3 regions of the Exiguobacterium sp. FD-YE-25-4 genome follow, and region 1 is predicted to be linked to each of the others. Evidence: predicted binding sites of a transcription regulator. Region 1 holds the regulator's gene; each other region holds the start of a gene.
What was found. Region 1 encodes Rex, which represses fermentation and respiration genes when NADH is low (regulators of the CRP and FNR family bind a similar motif). Its sites were predicted from a motif close to TTGTGAAATATTTCACAA; they were not measured.
Positions count from the first base shown of each region.

Region 2: cydD (thiol reductant ABC exporter subunit CydD) is a predicted target of Rex. The motif match lies at 4,402-4,419, and genes of this name have one in related genera.
Region 3: AC13H5_RS07080 (formate/nitrite transporter family protein) is a predicted target of Rex. The motif match lies at 4,712-4,729, and genes of this name have one in related genera.

Region 1 covers NZ_CM168041.1:383,623-391,300, reverse strand. The annotation lists gene AC13H5_RS02065 (PspC domain-containing protein) at 41-223, shown strand; gene AC13H5_RS02060 (FAD-dependent oxidoreductase) at 255-1,601, opposite strand; gene AC13H5_RS02055 (YesK family protein) at 1,794-2,087, opposite strand; gene AC13H5_RS02050 (hypothetical protein) at 2,194-4,833, opposite strand; gene tatC (twin-arginine translocase subunit TatC) at 4,974-5,762, opposite strand; gene AC13H5_RS02040 (twin-arginine translocase TatA/TatE family subunit) at 5,766-5,984, opposite strand; gene AC13H5_RS02035 (redox-sensing transcriptional repressor Rex) at 5,984-6,640, opposite strand; gene AC13H5_RS02030 (ABC-F family ATP-binding cassette domain-containing protein) at 6,790-7,678, shown strand, end outside.
Region 2 covers NZ_CM168041.1:2,699,966-2,707,643, forward strand. The annotation lists gene AC13H5_RS13830 (GGDEF domain-containing protein) at 1-19, shown strand, start outside; gene AC13H5_RS13835 (hypothetical protein) at 166-690, shown strand; gene cydC (thiol reductant ABC exporter subunit CydC) at 938-2,653, opposite strand; gene cydD (thiol reductant ABC exporter subunit CydD) at 2,650-4,374, opposite strand; gene AC13H5_RS13850 (Crp/Fnr family transcriptional regulator) at 4,499-5,188, opposite strand; gene AC13H5_RS13855 (glycoside hydrolase family 31 protein) at 5,320-7,662, opposite strand.
Region 3 covers NZ_CM168041.1:1,366,635-1,374,312, forward strand. The annotation lists gene mutS (DNA mismatch repair protein MutS) at 1-1,949, shown strand, start outside; gene mutL (DNA mismatch repair endonuclease MutL) at 1,954-3,756, shown strand; gene AC13H5_RS07075 (50S ribosomal protein L25/general stress protein Ctc) at 3,920-4,579, shown strand; gene AC13H5_RS07080 (formate/nitrite transporter family protein) at 4,781-5,632, shown strand; gene AC13H5_RS07085 (anaerobic ribonucleoside triphosphate reductase) at 5,823-7,667, shown strand; gene nrdG (anaerobic ribonucleoside-triphosphate reductase activating protein) at 7,645-7,678, shown strand, end outside.

The DNA.
Region 1 (7,678 bases):
GTAAAATTTTCATATCACAACTGAGATAGGAGCCACGCTTATGTCCCGTCCGCTTCGCAAATCTGCCACGAACCGCTCACTCTTCGGTGTCTGCGGCGGCATCGCTGAATACTTTGACTTGTCCCCGCTCGGCGTTCGTCTGCTCTTCCTGATCGTACCGGGGAACTTTCTCATCTATATGATCCTCGCCAACTCGATGAAGGACGCTCCACGCTATCTATAAAAAACTCGGAAGCCGCGGCTCCCGAGTTTTTTTATGCGTTGACTTTGTCTTTCATCGCCGCGAGCGCCCCGCTGTTGATGAAGTGCCATGGCTTGTTGTAGTGAGGTTGGAAGAAGAAGTCGACATAGGCGAGCTCTTCGACCGTCATCTCGTTTTGGATGGCGAGCGACAACGTGTTGACCGCTTGCGTCATGTCCGCTTTTGAGAGGACTTGTCCACCGACGACGCGATGCGTGCCGACTTCATAGACGAGTTTGAACTGAACCGGTTCAGCCGTCGGCATGAACTCCGGACGGTACGCATCTTCAATCACGACACTCTCGACGTCGAGGCCGAACAAGGCGGCCGCTTCTTCTGTGAGACCTGACGAGGCGATATTCCAATCATACAGGCGAAGACCTGACGTTCCTTGCGTCCCTTGATAACGGACACGCGGTGCAATCAAGTTCTCAGCGACGAGCGTTCCCATGCGGACGGCGTTCGTCGCGAGCGGGATGTAGGCATGTGTGCGCGCCGGGTTGTAATAGACGGCACAGCTGTCACCAGCCGCGAAGACGTCCGGGTTGCTCGTGCGCATATACTCGTCGACGATGATGGCGCCGTTGCCGAGCATGTCGACTTGGCCTTGAAGGAGTCCCGTGTTCGGGCGGAAGCCGACACAGAGGATGACGAGGTCGGCCTCGAACTCACCTTTATCGGTCACGACGTGCGTGACGTTTCCATCTGTCCCGCGGAACGCTTCGACCGTCTGGCCGAGCTCGAGGTCGATGCCGCGTGACGTCATGTCCGCTTCAAGTTGATCCGTGAACGACTTGTCGAGGTACTTGTTCAAGATGCGGTCGGCACTATCGATGAACGTGACGTGTTTGCCGTACACTTCGAACGCTTCGACGAGCTCGACACCGATATAGCCGGCACCGATGACGGCGATGTTCGTCGCATCTTTCGCCCGCTCGATGATGCGTTGGGCGTGGCCATAGTTTTTGCAGAGCTCAATCCCAGTCATCTCGATGCCAGGGAGCGTCGGGACGATCGGCCATGAACCAGTTGTGACGATCAAACGGTCGAACGTGTCATAGACGTCTTCTCCCGTGTCGAGGTTTTTCGCAAGGACCGTCTTCGCTTCCGTGTCGATGTTCAACACGTCGTGCTTCATGCGCATCGTCGCGCCGAGTTCTTCGAGTTCGGTCGGTGACGCGTAGAAGAGCTCTTCCGCACGTTTGACGACACCGCCGACGTGGAGGGCGATCCCACATGAGAGAAAGCTGACGTTGTCGTTGCGTTCATACACCGTGATGTCGAGATTGTCGTGCTTGGCGAGTAATCCTTTGACTGCTGCTGTTCCTGCGTGTGTACATCCGATGACTGCGATTTTCATATGGTTGTCTCTCCTTTGAGTGTTAGGCAAGTTAGTGTTTGTGATAAATATCACATTTACTTTCTGAACTTAGTGTACTATTTCACAAGAAGGTTTGACAATCCCTTTGCTCACTTTTTCACGTAATTATGTCTAAAGTTTGAACTCCATGTGTGACAACAAAAAAACCGTCCCGCAACCGGAACGGTTCACTTATGAGTTTGTGGTGCGTCGCCCTTTGACCCAGTGATAGATAACGACGCCGATATAAGTGAGGAGACCGATCACATACAGACTAATGCCGATCAAAATCCAGCCCAGCGCGTCCCAACCGCGGACGAAGACGAGTCCGATGATACACGATACGTATCCCACGAGAAGCAACGTTAACGAGAAGACGAGTCTCCGCTTGAATCGCGATTTCAAAAAGTTTAGCACGGCAATCAACAAAATTGTCGTCAACACGCCGATGATGATGAGTTCATCCCCATAGTACTCCCAAGCCATCGCTTCTCCCCCTGACCTATGTTCGATTGGCTCCATCGTATCACGTCCTCCCCCTGTTCCCCATCTCTAAAAAAAGCCATCCGCATCATCGCGAATGGCTTCTCAGTTAACGAACATAAATCGTCTTCGTCACGCTTCGGCCTTTTGGCGTCACGAGACGGAGTGTCAATTTCGTTCCTTTCTTTTGTGGGGTGAAACTGAGCGTTGTCGACGTCGACGTCACCGTCTTCTTCGCGAGCACCGTCGACCCCCGCGTGAGCGTCAATGTGCCGTACCCGACGTTCGATGTCACCTTCAGTGTCTTCGATGTGCTTGATGGAATCGTCGTCACGAGCGTCGGTGTCGGTCCAGTCGTCACCTTCACCGTCTGCACATGTCGGAACGTCCCGCTTTGGCTCGTCAACGAGAGCGTCGCATTGACCGGTTGCCGCGTGAAGCGGAGCGTCACACGTCCGGTGCTACTCGCTTTTGCTGTGGCGAGCACCGTCGACCCTTTTTTCAACGTGACCGTGCTATTCGGGATCACGTACCCGACCCAGAGTGACTTCTCATCATTAATCGAGAGCGTCGACAGCGACGTTTTCGGCAACTGAATCGAGACGTCACGCGATTTCGAGCCGACCGATGCTTTGACGCGAACACGATCCCCCGGTTTGGCGGGGACGGTGTAACGTGTCGTCGATAGGCGTTTGGCCGAGACGAGTTTGTCATTTACATAGAAGCGCACTGTCGCCGTGCTCGTCTTTTTGATTGAGAGTGTCGCTTGTGTCTTTGTCATCAACGTGTCCGTCACACTGAGCGTCGGAGTGAACGCACGGACCGTCTTTGTGAGTTCATACGTCGCATCGCCGCTCGAACGTGTGACGAGAATGACATCCCCTTCTTTCAATGGGGTATCGAACGTGTACGGCATGACGCGTGTTGTCGCCACATGCGTCCCGTTTCGATAGATGCGATAAGCCTGATCGGTACTCGATGTGATGTTGATGGATTTGTCATACATTAACGGTGTCCGAGTCCACGAAAAGACAGGCGGTTCCACTCTTGTCTCCACGGTTGTGAGCCGGAACGCTGAAGCGGGTGCTTCTTTTAATTTGAAGTAGACTTTTGTTCCGATGTCTACAGGCATCGTATTAAACTCTTTAATCGAAATGAGTCCGTCTTCATCTGCCTGCTCATTCGAAATTTCGTAGTATTTCCCACTGCGAATCAACACATCCACTGCGGCGTTCGGCGTCGTTTTCAATGTGACACCTGAAGTGACCGTTTTCGTCAGAACCGAGATACCATTTGATGAAGTATCGTCACTTTCTTTGACCGTCTGAAGTTCAATCGGATCGGCGTAAACACCTGACCCACTACCGATTTTCACAGTCACACGCGATCCAGGTGTGAACCACCGCGCCGGTTGCCACGTATAGCGCCCCGACTCATCCGATTGGACCGTCGCCGATTGATAGTTCAACAATGAATCCGATGAGTTCGATTGATACAAGTTTTTTGTCACACTGACAAACACCGGCGTGTTCGGTGTCGTCTTCCCGCTAATCGGACCTAAGACACCGGTTGGCGGGTCGAGTGTGAGTGGCACATAGTTCGATGCCCATAAGTCTAACCGGCGCTCAAAATCGTTCCACTTAAAAATCATGTCATACGATTCATTCGTCTGTAGCGTCAGTTTCCCTTGCTCCCAAACGAACGGGTCGTCTTGATAGGCTAAACGTGCCGTCAGCTCAGTCGCTGGAATCGGTAAGGCCGTACCATCGACGAGCGTGGCAGTTCCGTTGACGTCATATGGACGACCTACCTCATAGCGATTCGTCGTTTTCGGCACATTGACATTCAGTTGCCATGGTGCTTTCCATAAAGACTCCGGCGTGTACACTTCCGTCTTCTTCATACCAAAGACGTACCAAGGACCGTGTTGTCGAATGTCAGCATCATCAATCGGTGCCTCTTTCCACTCATTCGTGCTGACGTTATAACTGACATAGAATGTCGTATACATTTCTCGCGTCATGAAGTAATAGGTGCCGTCTTTCCACGTAAGATTACTTATGTTTGGCGCCTCTTTCTCAATCCATCGTTTCGTCGCCAAATCGAAAATAAACATGTGCTCCGAGTCATCACTTTTGATCACGAACCATTGATTCGCTTCTTTCATGTGACGGGCCCACCTCACCTGTCCTGAATAGGAACTGATTGTCTCAAGCACCTCTCCTGTCACCGTCCGCTTCGTCACTTGACCGTCGGCGAACGCGAGGACGTTCCCGTCATCGAGCAGACTGTATACCGGATCGCTGTCTTTCGTGAGCGATCCGAGAATATCACCTGACGTCGATGTGATGATATACTTTTCGTCATCAGCCCATAACATCATTCCTGTTGTTACATTCGTTGAGACGAGTCGATTCTCACTTCCTGCTTCGATTGGGAATGTCTTCGCTTCATTCGTACGTATATCCCACATCACCCATTCCGGCCATCCTTTTAACATAAATCGGCCGTCTCCGATGGCATACATATTATAAGCAGCAGACACGCGAATCGGTAACGTATATTCTTCACCGGTCTCAATGTGAACTAGCGTCTCCGGATCTCCCGAACGCCACACATATTCGCCGTTTCCTACGACTTCTCCAGCCGGAATGATTTCCGGTTTGGCATAGTCCTCTGCTCGGACTTCAACTCCCGGTGCTACCATCATGACGAGCACCACGAGCATGCTCCATAACCACTTCTTCATCAGTCTCCTCATTTCTGTTTATGAATGTATAACTTTCAAAAATAATCCATTTTTTGATTTAACCCTCCTAATTTTAAGTTGTTTTTTCAAAATTGAATAGCCCTAAAATCAAAAAAACACCACGTCGCATGACATGGTGTTTACTTCTCATTCATTTGTTTCATCAAATCGACTTGTTCTTTCACCATCGCCTCTTTCTCACGACGGAGCACGCCCCGGTACGTGATGCGGGAAATCGATAAACTGATCTCATACAAGAAGAAGAGCGGCAGCGACACCATGAGGTGCGACGTCAAATCCGGCGGCGTGATGAAGGCCGCGACAACGAACAAGGCGAAGTAGGCGTACTTCCGAATCGATGACAGGAAGTACGGCGTCACGACACCGATGCGCGTCAAGAACATCGTCACGACCGGTAACTGGAATAACAGTCCGAATGGGATGGTCAGTTGCAGCAAGAACGTGAAGTAGTTCGACGCCCCGATGATTTGCGTCAGACCAAGGTCTTGCCCGAGGTCCGTCGAGATATCGAGGACGAGCGGGAACAACCAATAGTAGGCAAACGCCAAACCGACGAGGAACAAGATAAAGATGATCGGAATATAAGCGAGCGTCGCTTTCCGTTCGTTCGGATGCAGACCAGGTGCGACAAACGCCCACAGTTGATACAGTAGAAACGGACCAGCCGCGACGAGCCCGATGACGAGCGCCAAGTTCAAGTAAATCATGAGCGGGTCCGCGACCCCAAAGGCGTTCAATTCAAGGCCTCGTTCGACGAGGTCGGCCTGGAGATAGGCGAGCACATATTTGACACTCGGCAAAGCAATCAAAAAGAAGGCAAAGACGACAAATGCCGACAGCATCAGTCGTCTCCGCAGCTCTGTCAAGTGGTCGGACAGTGCCCGTTCTTGATCAGGTTGATGGCTCATCGCTTACTGCTCTTTCTTCTCAATTTCTTTCTTGTCTTTCTCGTCATGCTCGTTCATCATGCCACTCGTGGCGTTTTTGAACTCACGGAGCGTCTGTCCGGCGGCACGGCCGAACTCAGGCAATTTCTTCGGCCCGAAGATGATGAGCGCGATAATCGCGATGACAAACAGACTTGCTCCGCCTGGAATACCGACGACGAGTGACGATAATAGTAATTCCATTATTGATGGACCCCCTCAGCAGATGGATAGTGTTGCATAAAGTAAATGAGCGACTGGAGTTCGATCGACAAGTCGATATGATGGACGCGGACCGTATCCGGCACAGTAAGCCTGGCCGGTGTAAAGTTCAAGATGCCTTTGATGCCGAAGCGGACCAAGTCATCCGCGACAGGCTGTGCATAGGCAGACGGCACCGTCAAAATCGCGACGTCAATCTTGTTTTGCTTCATAATCTGTTCCATCTCATCGACGTGATGAATCGGGACACCGGACATCGTCGTGCCGACTTTTGTCTCGTCTGCGTCGAACCCGACGACGATATGTGTGTTATTGTTTTTAAGGAAGTTATAGTTGACGAAAGCTGTCCCGAGATGACCAACCCCGACCAAGGCGACGTTCGTAATCTCGTCCTGATTCAGTGTCTTACGGAAAAAGTCTAACAGATACTGTACGTTATAGCCATATCCCTTTTTACCGAGCGCACCGAAGTACGAGAAATCGCGACGGATCGTGGCCGAATCGACCTTGACCGCCTCACTCAGTTCAGCAGAAGAGACACGCTGTTTTCCTGATGAATGCAGGCTTTGGATAAACCGATAGTATAGTGGCAACCGTTTGGCTGTCGCTTGCGGAATCTTTGGTTCGTTTTGACTCAACGGAAAGAGCCTCCTTTTTACGACGCGTTTCAAACGAATCTAATTTCATACACCTTGATTGTAAACGAATTCACATAACCACTCAACGAATATACCTGAAAAGACTAAAAAATACAGTATACTAAATAGAGAGAAAGGGGTTTTTTCACTTGATCCTACTGCAAGTCAATAACTTATCGAAATCATTCGGCGTCGAGCCGATTTTAGAGAACGTCAAACTCGAAATCCAAGAAGGCGAACGCGTCGCCCTCGTCGGCCGGAATGGCGCCGGCAAGTCGACACTGCTCAAAGTCATCGCCGGGGAATATAACTATGACTCAGGCGACATCATGAAGCCAAAAGATGTGACAATCGGCTATCTCGCCCAAGATTCAGGACTTGAATCGAACGAGACGATTTGGAACGAGATGCTCACCGTCTTCACCGATTTAATTGAACAGGAAAAAACGCTCCGTCGCATGGAACAAGACATGGGATCTGAGCGCATCTTGAACGACCCGGCCGCCTATGAGCGCCTGCTGTCGTCTTATGATGAAGAACAGCATACGTTCAAAGACCGCGGCGGCTATCAATACGAGGCGACGATACGCTCCGTCCTTCACGGGATGCGTTTCTATCCGGACGACTTCGAGCGCCGCATCGATACGCTCTCCGGCGGACAACGGACCCGCCTCGCCCTCGCGAAGATGCTCCTTCAAAGTCCAGACCTGCTCATCTTGGATGAGCCGACGAACCATTTGGACATCGAGACGCTCGGCTGGCTCGAGAAGTATTTGAGCGGTTATAAAGGCGCCGTCCTCATCGTCTCCCACGACCGTTATTTCCTCGACCGGGTCGTCTCGGTCGTCTATGAGCTGTCTCGCCACCGGAGCCGTCGCTTCGTCGGCAACTACACGAAGTACCTTGAACAGAAGGCCGCGATCTATGAGCAAGAGAAGAAGCAGTTCGAGTCCCAGCAAGAAGAAATCGCCAAGATGCAGGACTTCATCCAGCGTAACATCGCCCGGGCGACGACGACGAAGCGGGCCCAGAGCGTCC
Region 2 (7,678 bases), 610 kb from region 1:
ATTCATTCTGGCGTCGTAAAGCGCCTCATGTTCGCAAAAGATTGCGATTTCCCGCAGTTTTCCCGCTTTACTTTCAACTAGTGAATCGGTACACTAGGCTAGACTTTGATTCGACTATCCTTACAGTGATCATAGATTTGGACAGAAAAAGGGGAAACACATTTCATGACAGTATTGTTATCACTATTCGGTTTGATGTTTGTGGGATCGTTCATCCTCGACTATCAACGTGGCAAGACGTTCCGGCAGTCGCTCTTCGGGGGAGTCGATACGATGAAACGGAACTTGTTTATCTTTTTACGCACGTCCCTCTCGATGATGATTTTTATCGGTCCGCTCCTACTCATCTCCATGTTCGCCTTCTCAGAACTCGTATCGTTCGAGACGGTCGCCGCCTTCATGATTGCCGTGCTCAGCATCGGGTTCGCGGAACGCATCATCGGGATGATCGTCGCACCACTCGTCCGGACGTTCTGGCACCAACGCGGAAAATTGATGCCGCTCTATCTTGATGCAGGTCTTTATATTTTCTTGCTGTCGATTCTCATCCTCGAGTTCTTGATGAACATTCCAGGTGTTGAACTCGGTGCTTCTGCCATCGCGGTATTTTATGCGTTCGCGCTCTTCTATACTCGTTACTTGTTCAGCTTACTTCGCTTCACGCTTCGTAAGGGCGTACCGTCGAGCTGACAACGATCCGCAAACAGTTTGGTTTGCGGTTTTTTTGTACAATCTACTAATTGACAATGAGAATCGTTATCACTTATACTTTAGTTGTAGCTCCCAAAGCTTGACGTAAACGTTCCCCAAACCAATACGTCACGTGGATTCCCCTCCACGACACTCTTTTTGAAAGCAATGCGACAACCCCCATTTGTTGCACCCAAATTTGCCATCCAAAAAAACGAGCGGCTCTCCGACGGAGCCGCTCGTTTTTTCATGCAAAGATATCTTGTTCGATTTGTTTCAATCCATAAAACACACCGTGTGCGTGCATCAGTTCATCATACGATCCGGTCTCGACGATGCGTCCGGACTCCATGACGATGATGTGATCGAAACGTTCGAGCCCAGTCAGACGATGGCTGACCATGACGAGCGTCGCTTCATCGGCTTGACGCAAAATCTCGGCGAACACGTCCGCCTCGGTCCGCGCATCGAGCGCCGATGTCGCTTCGTCAAGTATCCAGAGCAATCCATTCTTCAACAAGGCTCGGGCGATGGCAAGACGTTGCCGCTCGCCGCCCGATAAGTTCGCCCCTTTCTCAAAGACGGGCTCGTCGAGCGAGAAACCGAGGCGGACACTCGCGAGCGCCGCTTCCATCTCAGCGTCCGAGAAATTACCGGCGAGCTCCAGGTTCTCTCGCACCGTCCCGAAGAAGAAGTGGTTCTCTTGAAGGACGACGCTGGCTTCACGCCAGACCGATGCTTGGGTCACATCGTCCAACCGCTGTCCATTCAATCGGATCTCACCAGACTCAGGTCTGACAAAAGCGAGCAACAGTTGAAGTAGTGTCGATTTCCCTGAGCCGCTCGGTCCGACGATAACGGTCTTTGAACCGCCTCTTAACGTCACGTCGACGCCGCTCAGCACGTCACGGAACGTGTCCGGGTAGCGATAGCTCACGCGTTCGAACGATACGTCAGGTGCTGTCTCGAGCGCTACGTCGGTACGGGCCGACTCGGCAACGACAATCGCTTCACTCGGCTCGACCACTTCGAGCATTCGATCGGCCGCTTGCTTGCTGTCAGCAAAGTGGCCTGGGAAGACTGCCATCGGTGTCGCGTTCTCAAACGCGGTGAGCGACATCATGATGAGCATGGCCAAGAAGAGGCCATTTAATTCCCCGTCGACGACAAGATAGGCCCCGATGGCCAAAACACCCCATGAGACGAGTAAGGACGCCGCCACGACGAGCGAGGAGTTGAAGAACTGGTTCGTCACATCTCGTTTTTGGGCATCGGCGTAGCGGTCGCTCTGTTCAAGCAGTTCGTTGCGCGTTTGACCAAGCCGATGGTGCAACAACAGGTCGCGATAGCCGTACATCATCTCCGTCATCCCACTCGACAGGTCTCCTCGCAAGGTACGGAGTTCCCGGTCATGCTTGGCACGGACACGGGCGAAGAAGGCCGGGATCAAAAAACCGGTCACGAAGACGCCGAACAAGATCCAAACGCTGACCCAGACCGAGAAGTATGTGACGAAGAAAATCGTGCTCAAGAAGACGAGTACCAAGATAATCGGCGGGTAGAACACCCGTAAAAAATAGTTCTGCAAGCTCTCGACGTCACCGACGACGCGAGCGAGCAAGTCCCCACTCCGATATTTGGCAAAGATGCTCGGGACGAGCGGCTCGAGTTGACGATAAAATCGGACCCGGAGTTCGCTCAAAATCGTGAACGTCGCCCGGTGCGAGGCGAGACGCTCCTGATAGCGAGCACTCGCCCGAATCACACCGAACAGTTTAATCAAAACGACGGGCACCATGAGCGCATACAGCGGCGGCACGAGCCCAGCCCGTGAGACGAGGTATCCGCTCGCCGCGAACAAAGCGACGGCTGCGATGCCAGCGACATAACCAAAGAAGATCGAGAGGATGATATCCTTTTTCTCTCGCATCATCCATTTCGTGATCGTCCAAAGGGAATTCATCCTCTCACCCCTTTCTGTAGCGTGAATAAGTCAGCGTATTGCGGAACGCTGAGCAGTTCGTCATGTGTTCCTTGGGCGACGAGACGCCCTTCGTCCATGAACCAAATCGCATCGGCTTGTTTGATCGTATGCAGACGATGCGCGACCGTGACGAGCGTTGACTCACGTGACAACTCATCGATTGAGCGCCGAACGATTTGTTCGGTCACTAAATCAAGTCCGGTCGTCGGTTCATCGAACAAGATGATGCCGGGACGTTTTAAGAAGGCCCGGGCCAAGGCGAGCCGCTGCCGTTCGCCTCCGGATAAGCCGTAACCCCCTTCACCGAGTTCGGTATGAAGACCGTTCGGCAACTGAGCGATGACATCGTTCAACCCGGCTGCCGTCGCCGCCTCGAGAATCTTCGCTTCGTCCGCCGCCTCACCGAGGCCGATATTATCGGCGACGGTGCCGGCGAACAAATACGGGTTTTGTGAGATATAGCCAATCGTGTCATACCATGACGTATCGGTGTACGTCTCGAGGGGTGCACCGTCCACGAGGACACGTCCGCTGTCAGGTTTGACGAGCCCTGATAACACGTTCAAGACGGTTGTCTTCCCGGACCCGCTCGCCCCGACGAGCGCCACGTGGGCACCGGCAGGAACCACGCCGCTTAAAGGCTGGAGCGTGAAACGCCCCCCTTCATAGGCGAATGATGCTTCGTCGAGCTCGAGGTCGGGTGTCCGGCTCGTCAACGTCCGGTCGCCCCACTGCAGACGTTCATCCGGTGCGTCGAGCGCCTCGAAAATACGATCGGCCGCCCCCATGCTGCCGCGTCCGGTATGGAACGCACCGCCGAGGTCTTTGATGGCCAAATAGTATTCCGGAGCCAAAACGAGAATCAAAAAGCCGGAGAAGAACGTCAAGTTCTGCCAGACGACCATTTGCAGCGCCACTTCGAGCGCCACGACCCCTGTGCTGAGCATCGAGATGAACTCGAGCATGAGACCCGACAAGAACGCCGTCTTCAAGACGACCATCGTCGCGTCGCGGAAGTCGAGACTGCTCTTTTCAATCGCTTGCGCCTCACGCTCGGTCCGACCGTAGAGTTTCAACGTCGTCAATCCTTGCAACACGTCCAAGAACTTTCCGGAGAACTGGTTCATCTTCTCCATCTGTTGTTCGGATTTTTTCTGCGTCGCAATCCCGATGATAATGAAAAAGATTGGGATGAACGGCGCCGTCACCATCATGATGATGCCCGAGATCCAATGTTGGCTGAAGACGACGACGAGAATGAGCAGCGGAATGATCGACGTTTGAATGACTTGCGGCCAATATTGGCTGAAGTAGGCGTCGACTTCATCGACTGCGTCCATGAAGACGCTGACTTTCTTTCCGGACTGGCCGGACAAAGATGTCTCGATCGGATTCGATGTATAACGGTCAAGCAACTGCAAACGGAGTGTCCGTTTCGCTTTCTCCGCTAGACTAGCTCCGATTCGTCCTGACATGTAGCCGAACAAAGCACGCGTGACGAGGGCGAGAATGAGCCAGCCGAGCGCCGGGATGATGCTTTCAAACGATGCATTTTTTAAAAAGACCTGGTCGACGATATCGACGATTAAATACGCCTGCGCCAAAATCGACAATCCGATCATCACCGCGGCGATGACGAGTCCGACGATATGGCGTTTTTCAGCTAAAGCGAGAGCTTGCAGTCGTTTCACTGCGTTCATCCTTTCTATACTATCCAAAACTTTTCTTTGTGAGGATTCTCACTAATTATAACTGATGCACACGACCATGGCGAACGCTTCGCTTAGCCAGACATGCAAAAGACGCCGCGTATATCACGTGGCGTCATACCGTCGACTGTTCAAAGTATTCGGGATGGCCAATCATCAATTCACGCGCATCGAAGTGAAGCACCTCTTCTTTTCGTAAGCGCGATAAGATGTTCGACACGGTCTCCCGTGACGTACCGGATAAGCGTGAGATTTCAATCGTCGTGAACGGACACCGGACGCGAACCCCCTCTGCTTCCGGTTCCCCGAGGTCTTCAATCAAGTAATGGATCGTGTTGAGCACGCGTTCGGTCGCACTCGGAGTGATGATATCCTGCACCCGTCGTTCGTGCAAGTCGAGAATCCGATTCATCTGTCCGACGATATGGAGTAACATCGACGCGTTCCGAGAGACGAGTTGTTCGAATCGGTCCGTCGGCATATAGATGACCTCGATATCGGTCAACGCCTCCGCCGAATGTTGATAATACGGTTCCGTCATCAAGCCGCGATACGGGAACAGTTGCTTCGGTTTCAAGTAGTCCGTATATTGATGGGTCGCCGTCTCGTTGTTGCGCTCGAGCTTCACGTAACCGCTGATTAAAAAGTAGACGCGCTCCCGAGGATCGCCTTCCATGAATAAGAGCTGTCCTTTCCGGTACGTTCGACAATAGACATGGGGCAACAGTGCCTCGAGCTCACGGGCGGTACATTTGGTGAATACATCGAGTTGCCGCAAGTCGTCTACGGTCCATTTCGGTTTCATGTTGAACCCTCCAATCTATCTTGCCTCTCCTTTTAGTATAGTTGGATTCAATTTGAAAACGCTTACAAAATCCAACGATTTTCTGACAAAAAAAAAGAGGGGCTTTCACCCTCTTCGTCACAGCACGTTATTCAATCGAGCATCAACTCCATGATCGCATCTTGCAGGTCACGGTCGAGTTCAAGCGCGTGCAAATCGAACAGCCATGCCTCGAGCCGCGTCTTCGCTGCCGCCGATCGATACAACTTGTCTTTTAAATCATAAGAAATCTCGGCGCGGTCCAAGAAACGATACAAACGATCGAGCCGGTGATCGTTCGCCGTCAGTTCGACCGGGAGAGACACCGTCATCTCTTCATCAATCGGACCGAGTTCGAGGCGCAGTGTCTGGGTCTCTCGATTGTATTCACCAGAACCGGTCACACCTCGGAGGAGTAACGTGACGTTACGGTCAGACGGCAAGACGGTCCGGTCACCTGTAACGTGAATGTGGAGTTTCCGTTCCTCCCAATCAAGCGTGAACGTCGTCTCAGCGTAAGCACCCGTCTCATAGTCACGGTCCGACCCGTTGTCTTCATAGAGCGTGAACGTATTCGACGCGCCCGGGAAGACGAGAACTTCCAATTCGACCGGGTTATCTGTATCGTTACGACCCGAGTAATGCCGTGCCATCGGGATGATGGCCCCTGCTTTCGCGAACACCGCCTGATCTTCGAGCCCACGGAACATGCGAACCGATTTGTCTCCGCTGTAGCGATGACCCGTGAAGAAGTCGAACCAGTCGCCTTTCGGTAGCCAGACGTTCGTCGCCGCCACGTGGAGCTGTTTATTCATCGGCTCGACGATTGGAGAGACGATGAGCTCACTGCCGAAGTAGTATTCGTTCGGTACCTCATACGCCGCGTCCTCGTCCGGATGTTCATAATACATCGGTAAGATGAGCGGCAAGGCACCCGCGTGGTTCCGCCAGTTCATCGTATAGATGTACGGGATCAATTGATGGCGCAGACGCAAGAACGTCTTCATCGACCGCTCCGCCTCGAGACCGAAGCGCCACGGCTCTTTCCCGTTGAACGTACTGAACGTCGAGTGCAGGCGCATGATTGGACTGAACACACCGAACGCGACCCATCGTGCGGCGAGCTCATCGTCTTTTGAGCCTCGGTAATGGCCACCGATATCGTGACTCCACCAACCATAGCCGATATTGGAAGCGGTCGCCGTAAAGTACGGCTGGAACGCGAGCGACGCCCACGAAATCAACGTGTCTCCCGAGAAACCGACCGGATAGCGGTGACTGCCCGGGCCCGAATAACGGGAGAAGATGATTGGTCGATCGCCATCCCGGGCGATGTCGGCCGCATGATAGTGGTTCAGCATCCAGAGCGGGTCGAGCCCTTCCATTTTCGACGTCGAGCCTTGTTGCCAGTCGATCCACCAGAAATCGACGCCATCGTCTTCATGCGGATGATGCATCTGCTCGAAATAGGCTTGAATGAAGCGTTTATCGGAAAAGTCGAACGGGATGCGGTCGCCTTGGGACGGATCGATGCCCATCGCCTCGGCCATCGCCACATATTGGTCTTCGAAGGCACGCACACCATCCGCCGGATGCAAGTTCAACGTGACGAGCAACCCTTCTTGCTTGAGCCACGTCAAGAATCCTTTCGGGTCCGGGAACAAGTTCTTGTTCCATGAGTAGCCCGTCCATCCGCTCCCGTATTCTTCCGGGACGTCGGTGACGTGCCAATCCATGTCGATGACGCTGACCGAGAATGGGATGTCTTCTGTCTTAAACCGACGCATGAGTTCTTTATATTCCGTCTCGTCGTAGCGCCAATAGCGGCTCCACCAGTTGCCGAGCGCTTTTCGTGGCAACAGCGGCGTCGGGCCGGTCAATTGATAGAAGTCACGGAGTGCGCGCTTATACTCATGCCCATACCCGAAGTAGTACAAGTCATGGATATGTTTACGCCGCGGTTCGACGAAACGGTCCTCGGTCATGATGAACGAATCAGAGTCATCGATGACGGCATACCCTTGTTTCGAGGCGATGCCTTCACCGAGTTCGGTCGCCCCGTCGACGTGGTCGAGCGTTCGCGCCGTCCCTTTCAACGTCCGCTCCGGTCCGTTAAACGTATAGCGGCTATAATACGTACTGAAGTTCCCTTTCACGTCGACGTAAAGCGTGTTCGGCGCGAACGGCCCTTTCGTGTAGTAGAGGTGGACGTGCTCCGTGATGATTTGCAATTCCGTCTCATCCTCAATCACGCGAAACTCTGGGACTGCGAACGCCCGGTTAAAGACGACTTGGGTCGGCCGGTCTTCGAACACCCCATCCTCGGCATACTCCATCCGAATCAGTTGGCTCGTCAGTACCGTGAAGCGATAGCAGCTCCCTTGGACGATTGCCCGATCATCTGCCTGCGGTTTCATTTGTTGCGTATAGACGTTCTCCTCTTCAAATAGACGCATAAGCTCGAGCGTTGCC
Region 3 (7,678 bases), 980 kb from region 1:
TCCAGACAGAGCGGCTAGCGAGCCCGTTGTCGAGCGGAGCGAAAGACGAGGCGCAAGTGAGCGCGTTTGAATTGCTGTTCGCTTATTTGACGCGCACGCAAAAACGCGCCCTCGATCATCTCCAACCGGCCGTCGCCTATGAAGTCGAGGCCCATATGCAACTCGATGCCAACACGGCCCGGAACTTGGAATTGTTTCGGTCAGCCCGGTCCGGTGAACGGAAAGGGTCGCTTCTCGCCTTGCTTGATGAGACGACGACGGCGATGGGGGGACGGTTGCTGAAACGTTGGCTCGAACAGCCGCTCTATACCGAGCAGGCGATTCGGGACCGACAAGATGCGGTCGAGAACTTGGTCGATGACTTCATGCTTCGTGACCAGTTGCGTGAACAGTTACGTCACGTCTACGATATCGAACGGCTCGTCGCCAAAGTCGGTTACGGGACGGCCAACGCCCGTGACCTCGTCCAACTCCGGAACACACTCGAGCGCATCCCGGCGGTGCGGGCCTTGCTCGAAGGCGTCACGGCCTCACGGCTTCGTCAAATCGATGATACGCTCGACACATTCGACGACTTGGCCAACATGCTCCAGGCAGCGCTTGTCGAGGCGCCACCGATCTCGATTAAAGAAGGTGGGATGATTCGTGCCGGCTATTCGGCCGAACTCGACGAACTGCTCGAGGCGAAAGCGAACGGAAAGACATGGATTGCCAATCTCGAGCAACAAGAGCGGCTCGCGACCGGCATCAAGTCGCTGAAAATCGGCTATAATCGTGTCTTCGGCTATTACTTAGAAGTGACGAAAGCGAACGCCCGCCTGCTCGAAGAGGGACGTTACGAACGGAAACAGACGCTGACGAACGCCGAGCGTTACGTCACACCCGAGTTAAAAGAGAAAGAAGCGCTCATTCTCGGGGCTGAAGAGAAGAGTTGTACGCTCGAGTATGATTTATTCGTCGCCTTGCGTGACCAAGTCAAGCAAGAGACGAAACCGCTCCAACAACTGGCGCGCTCGCTCAGTGAGCTTGACGTCTTGCTCGCGCTCGCCATCGTCGCCGAAAAACGTGACTATGTCCGGCCGACGACGTCGACGAACGTCCAAATCGATCGTGGCCGCCATCCGGTCATCGAGACGGTGCTACCACGCGGTGAATACGTCGCCAACGATTTGACGCTCGACGACACGCGGCGCATGCTCTTAATCACCGGACCGAACATGTCCGGTAAATCGACGTATATGCGTCAATTCGCCTTGATCGCCATCTTGCATCAAATCGGGTCGTTCGTGCCGGCTGAAGCGGCTGAGATTCCATTGTTTGATCGAATCTTTACCCGCATCGGTGCGGCCGATGACTTGGTGAGCGGCCAGTCGACGTTCATGGTCGAGATGACGGAGACACGCCAAGCGGTGACAGAGGCGACCGAACACAGCCTCATCTTGCTCGATGAGATCGGTCGGGGGACGTCGACGTATGACGGCATGGCGCTCGCCCAGGCTATCGTCGAATACATCGCTTCGACAATTGGAGCGAAGACGTTGTTCTCGACCCACTATCACGAGCTGACCGTGCTCGAAGACACGATCCCTGCTCTTGAGAACGTGCACGTCCGCGCCATCGAGCGAGACGGGCGTGTCGTGTTTCTACATGAAGTACATCCGGGGCGGGCCGATAAGTCGTACGGGATTCATGTCGCCGAGCTCGCTGAATTGCCCCGTGATTTGATTGAACGGGCGCGGACCATCTTGTCTCAACTTGAGACGGACTCGAAACCGGAACGGGCAGCTGTTGAAAATCCGGGAACGGCAGAACCCGTGGCCCAACTATCGCTCTTTGAGGCGGAAGACGAGATTAAACGACAATTGCTCGAACTCGATTTGTTGGCGATGAACCCGATCGAGGCGATGCAAGCGCTCTATGCGCTCCAACAATCCGCGAAGAAGGGGTGAGTCGATGGGAATCATTCAAGAGTTACCGGAACAACTGGCCAACCGAATCGCGGCTGGCGAAGTCGTCGAGCGACCGGCCTCGGTCGTGAAAGAGCTCGTCGAGAACGCGATTGACGCCGGCGCCACCAAAATCGAAGTCGATTTGGAGGAAGCGGGCATCCGGCTCATTAAAGTCCGCGATAACGGGCACGGGTTTTATGAAGAGGACGCCCCGCGCGCCTTTTTACGTCATGCGACGAGTAAGATTCGGGACGAGCACGACTTGTTCCGGATTCGCACGCTCGGCTTCCGGGGCGAGGCGCTCGCCTCGATTGCTTCGGTTAGCCATGTGACGCTGAAGTCACGCCGGGCCGAGGAAGACGGGTTCGAGATGACGCTTCAAGGCGGCGTTGTCACGGCGCAAACACCGGCCGCGGCGAACGTCGGGACGGAGATAGCCGTCAGTCAATTGTTCTATAATACACCAGCCCGATTGAAGTATTTGAAAACGTCCGCGACGGAACTGGCGAGCATCACCGACACGTTGAACCGGATTGCCTTGTCCCACCCGGAAGTGCGCCTCACGGCGTTCCATGAAGACAAGGAACTACTCAGGACGAGCGGGAACGGAGACATCAAACAAGTCATGCTCGCCATCTATGGCCGACAAGTCGCGGCCCAAATTGTCACGGCGTCGAGTAAGACGAACGACTATAGTTTGAGCGCCCATCTCGTCCGTCCGGAAGTGACGCGTTCGAACAAGCAGTACGTGACACTCATTTTGAACGGGCGAAGCATTAAAAACTTCGCTTTGACCCAAAGTGTGCTCGAAGGCTACCACACGCTGCTACCGATTGGTCGTTATCCGATCGCTGTCCTCGAAGTGAACATGGACCCGATGCTGATCGATGTCAACGTCCATCCGACGAAACGAGAAGTTCGGCTTTCAAAAGAGAAAGAGCTCTGTCAATTGATTCGCGAGACGGTCCAACTGACACTCCGGGAACAGCGTTTAATCCCGTCGGTCAAACCGAAAGAGCGACCGGTCAATCGGACCGAACAAGAGCGACTTGATTTCACGGTTGAACGGGCGCCGGTCACGGATGAAGCGCCGACGTGGAACTATCCAATTCCACGTGAGCCTGTCACGTCACCGAGTCGATGGTCGCCGACCCCGCTCGTCAATGAAGCGCCTGAGCCGATAGAGTCGACGGTCGAATCGGAAACAATCGAGACGAAAGGAGAGCGGTTGCCGCCGCTCGACGTCATCGGTCAATTGCATGCGAGTTATATCGTCTGTGGTGCCGAGGACGGGATGTACGTCATTGACCAACACGCGGCCCAGGAACGAATCAAATATGAGTTGTTTTACGAGCAGCTCGGGAATCCTGACAAGGAATACCAGTTGTTGCTGCTTCCGCTCACGCTCGAGTTCACGCAAGAAGAGGCGCTCGCGATTGAAGAAGTCACTCCGCTTTTAAAAGAAGCAGGTCTCGAATTGGAGCCGTTCGGCGGCAATACGTTCCTCGTTAGAGAGATTCCGACGTGGTACCCGCAACACGATTTAGAAGGAACGGTCCGTGATTTGATAGAGATGGCGATCCGGGATCGCTCCATTGACATCGCTAAATATCGGGAAGATGCGTCGATTTTGATGGCGTGCAAACGGTCGATTAAAGCAAACCATCCGTTGAACCACGAGATGATGCGGCAATTGCTTCACGATTTGAATCAGACGACGTCTCCGTACACGTGTCCGCACGGACGTCCGATTTTAGTGAAGTGGAGCACGTACGAGCTCGAGAAGCTATTTAAACGCGTTATGTGACACGCCTGTAATCTTTTCTTAACCTCCTGTTACGTTTATGGATAGGTGGCTATGGGAACAATATACACATGTCACTCAACGCATCGAGGTTGAGAGGTGGCTTTTTCACTGCCTCACCCTCAAGATGTAGACATGATCGATAAACCAGTAGGGGGAAAAGATTATGGCAGACACGCTTAAAGTAACGAAACGAGAATTACGACCACGTTCGGTCCGCGCTAACTTGCGTAAAGAAGGAAAAGTGTTAGGTGTCGTTTACGGCTACAAAGTTGAAAGCACACCGGTCGCATTCGAAGAGATGGCACTTCGTAAGATTCTTCGTGAACACGGCGACAACGCTTTGATCGAACTCAATATCGATGGTAAGAAAGTGAACACACTCGTTCACGGGACAGAAGTCGACCCATTCACGAACGAATACAAGCACGTCGAATTTATGGCAGTGAAGATGGACGAAGCGACAGAAGTCGAAGCGGACGTCACACTCGTCGGCGACGCGAAAGGCGTCAAAGAAGGCGGCTACTTGGCACAGACGCTCTACAAAGTAACGGTCTCGGCAACACCAGCCAACATTCCGGAGCGTATCGAGCTTGATGTTTCTGAACTCGGCATCGGTGACTCGCTCACTGTCGCTGATATTCCAGAGAACAAAGATTACGAAATCGTATCTGAGGGTGATCTTCAAATCGCATCGGTGAATGAACCGGTGGCGGTCGAAGACCTTGAAGCTGATACAGCGACAGAAGGCGAAGTTGAAGCGACTGAAGAGGCGTCAGAAACTTCAACGGAAGAGTCGGAAGAGGCTTCTGAAAACAAAGAATAATCATTTCGAACGGCCCTTTGCGAAGGGTCGTTTTTTTCTAGTCACAAATCCGACAAATGTAAACGATTACGATGTGAAAAATGTGTCAACATGTGGAAGGGGCGATTGCAATTTATTCGTTTCGGGCTTATATTGTTAATGATTTCACATGTTCGTTCTTATTATAATGGTTTCATTCAAACAGAAAGAAGGGTTTGTGACATGGCATCAATGGAAATCCATGCACTCGAATCGTTGCGGAAGAAAGCGCAGGCATCTTCGCAAATGATTCATTATCGGCCAATGGAGTACTTTTTACGAGCAATGCTCGCGGGGATCTTTATCGGATTCGCTTCAATTTTCACACTGAAAGTCGTCAACGGAATGTATTTGATCGATTCTCCGTTCACAACGCTCATCGGAGGATTCTCATTCGGGATCGCCCTCGTCATGATCATCTATGGCGGAGCCGAACTGTTCACCGGGAATACGATGTACTTCACAACCTCGACGATGCGGGGGTACACGACGCTCAGCGACACGATGCTCGTCTGGTTGCTCTGCTTTGTCGGGAATGCGCTCGGTGGCGTTTTGTTCGCTTTGCTGCTCGCGCCGACCGGTGTCATCCAAGAACTTGGGATGGACAACTGGCTGTTCTCAGTCGTCGAAAGCAAGATGCACCATACGACGGTCGAAATTTTCTTCCGCGCGATCTTCTGCAACTGGATGGTCTGTCTTGCCATCTTCTTGCCGAAGCAAATGAAAAACGAGTTCGCCCAAATCTTCTCGATGATCTTCCTCGTCGCCGTTTTCTTCGCCTCAGGATTTGATCACGTCATCGCCAACTTCGTCTTGTTCGCCCTCACGCTCGTCGTCCCGCATCCTGAGGCGATCAGCTTTGCCGGCGCGATCCACAACTTGATTCCAGCCACGTTCGGGAATATCATCGGTGGCGCGTTGTTCATGGGTGCGATCTATACGTGGTTAAACGCGAAAGGCTTGCGTGAAGCCCAAGAATCGGAAGCAACGGAAGAAGTCGAATTGAAAATTGTGAAACCTGCCAAAGAAGTATAAGGTAGCTCACGACAACGAGCAGTCGAGTCCACGTCAGTGGCTCGACTGTTTTTGCGTTTTTATCACAAGCATTGATCACAATTTCGACTTCACATCTCAAGAGCAAAACATGACATAATCTATATATGGAACTTGAGCGAGTAATTAACTCGCTTGTAATCAATATATAGTGAGGTGATGCGGAGTGAATATGCTCCAGCTTTATGAAGATGTCTGTGTTCTCCCAGATCAGGACCTCGTACAAGAGAACGCCAACGTCGACGGGAAATCACCACTTGGGAAATTGGCACGATTATCCTCAGAAGTATCAAAACAATTGTCGACGACATATCTATTATCAGAACGGTCACGTCAAGCCGTCGAGGATAATTTTTTGTATATCCATGACGCCGACTACTATGTGACAGGATCGACGACGTGTTGTCAAATCCCACTCGGTGATCTACTCACGAACGGATTTCATACCGGGCACGGGACGATTCGACCGCCCCAGGATATCCGCTCGGCGATGGCGCTCGCTTCGATCATTCTTCAAGCGAACCAAAACATGCAGCATGGCGGTCAAGCTTTCCCGATGTTTGATGTCGACCTCGCACCGTATGTCGAAAAGACGTATGAACGTCAGCTCGAGCGGCTCAAAAAGCTACCAGTCGAATGGACGACCGAGCAACTCTTTGAAACTGCCGAGTCTGAAACAATTGCGGCGACGTATCAAGCGTGTGAGGCGTTCATCCACAACGCCAACTCGATGCACTCACGTGGTGGCGGACAAGTACCGTTCGTTTCCATCAATTACGGCACCGACACGAGCCGGTGGGGACGAGTATTCATTCGAGAGTTGCTGCGTGCGACCGAGCGAGGGCTCGGTAACGGGGAGACGCCGATTTTCCCGATTCAAATCTTTAAAGTGAAAGAAGGGGTCAACTTCCATGAGGACGATCCGAACGTCGACTTGTTCCGTCTCGCCTGTCGTGTGACGGGCAAGCGGTTATTCCCGAACTTCTCGTTCGTCGATGCTCCGTTCAACCTTCAATACTACGACGGGACGCACGGCTCGGAAGTCGCCTACATGGGTTGTCGGACACGGGTGATGGGGAATCGACATGGTGCCGAGACGTCGATTGGACGAGGCAACTTATCATTTTCGACGTTGAACTTGGTGAAAATGGCACTCGTCTCCTCGGATATCCATACTTTTTATGAGACGCTCGACGCTTACGTCGACGTCGCCATCGATCAATTACTCGAACGATTCGACTATCAAGCGAAGCGGCATGCCGACGAATTTCGGTTCCTCTATGCCCAATACGTCTGGCGGGGTGGAGAGAGACTCGGTCCAGAAGACGATCTTCGCGAGGTACTGAAGCAAGGGACGCTCTCGGTCGGATTTATCGGTCTCGCCGAAGCGCTTCGTGTTCTCACAGGTGGCACGCATGCCGAGTCGCGAGAGGCGGAACGGCTTGGGCTCGATATCGTCACTCATTTACGTGATCGAATGAAGCAGGCATCGGAACGATACGATTTGAACTTTTCTCTCTTGGCGACCCCGGCCGAAGGATTGTCGGGTAAATTTGTGACGAGAGATCAGCAATCGTTTGGGATGATTGAAGGTGTGACCGACCGCGCCTTTTATACGAACTCGTTTCATGTGCCCGTGTATCAATCGGTCTCGATTCGCGATAAAGTCCGTCTCGAAGCGCCTTACCACGCGCTCTGTGATGCGGGTCATATCACGTATGTCGAAGTCGACGGATCGCTCGCCCATAATGCGGAAGCGGTCGAAGCGATCGTCCGGCTCATGCGGACCGAGAACATTGGCTACGGGTCGATCAACCATCCGGTCGACCGTTGTGGCAACTGCGGCCTTGAAGGGATCATCGACGAAGCGTGCCCGACATGTGGCGAGCATGAACGAATTGAACGGATCCGTCGCATCACCGGCTACTTGGTCGGGACGATGGACCGGTGGAATTCGGCAAAACGAGAAGAAGAACGAGCGAGGGTGAAGCATCATGCGCGTCCTATCCGTACTTGAAGAATCGGTCG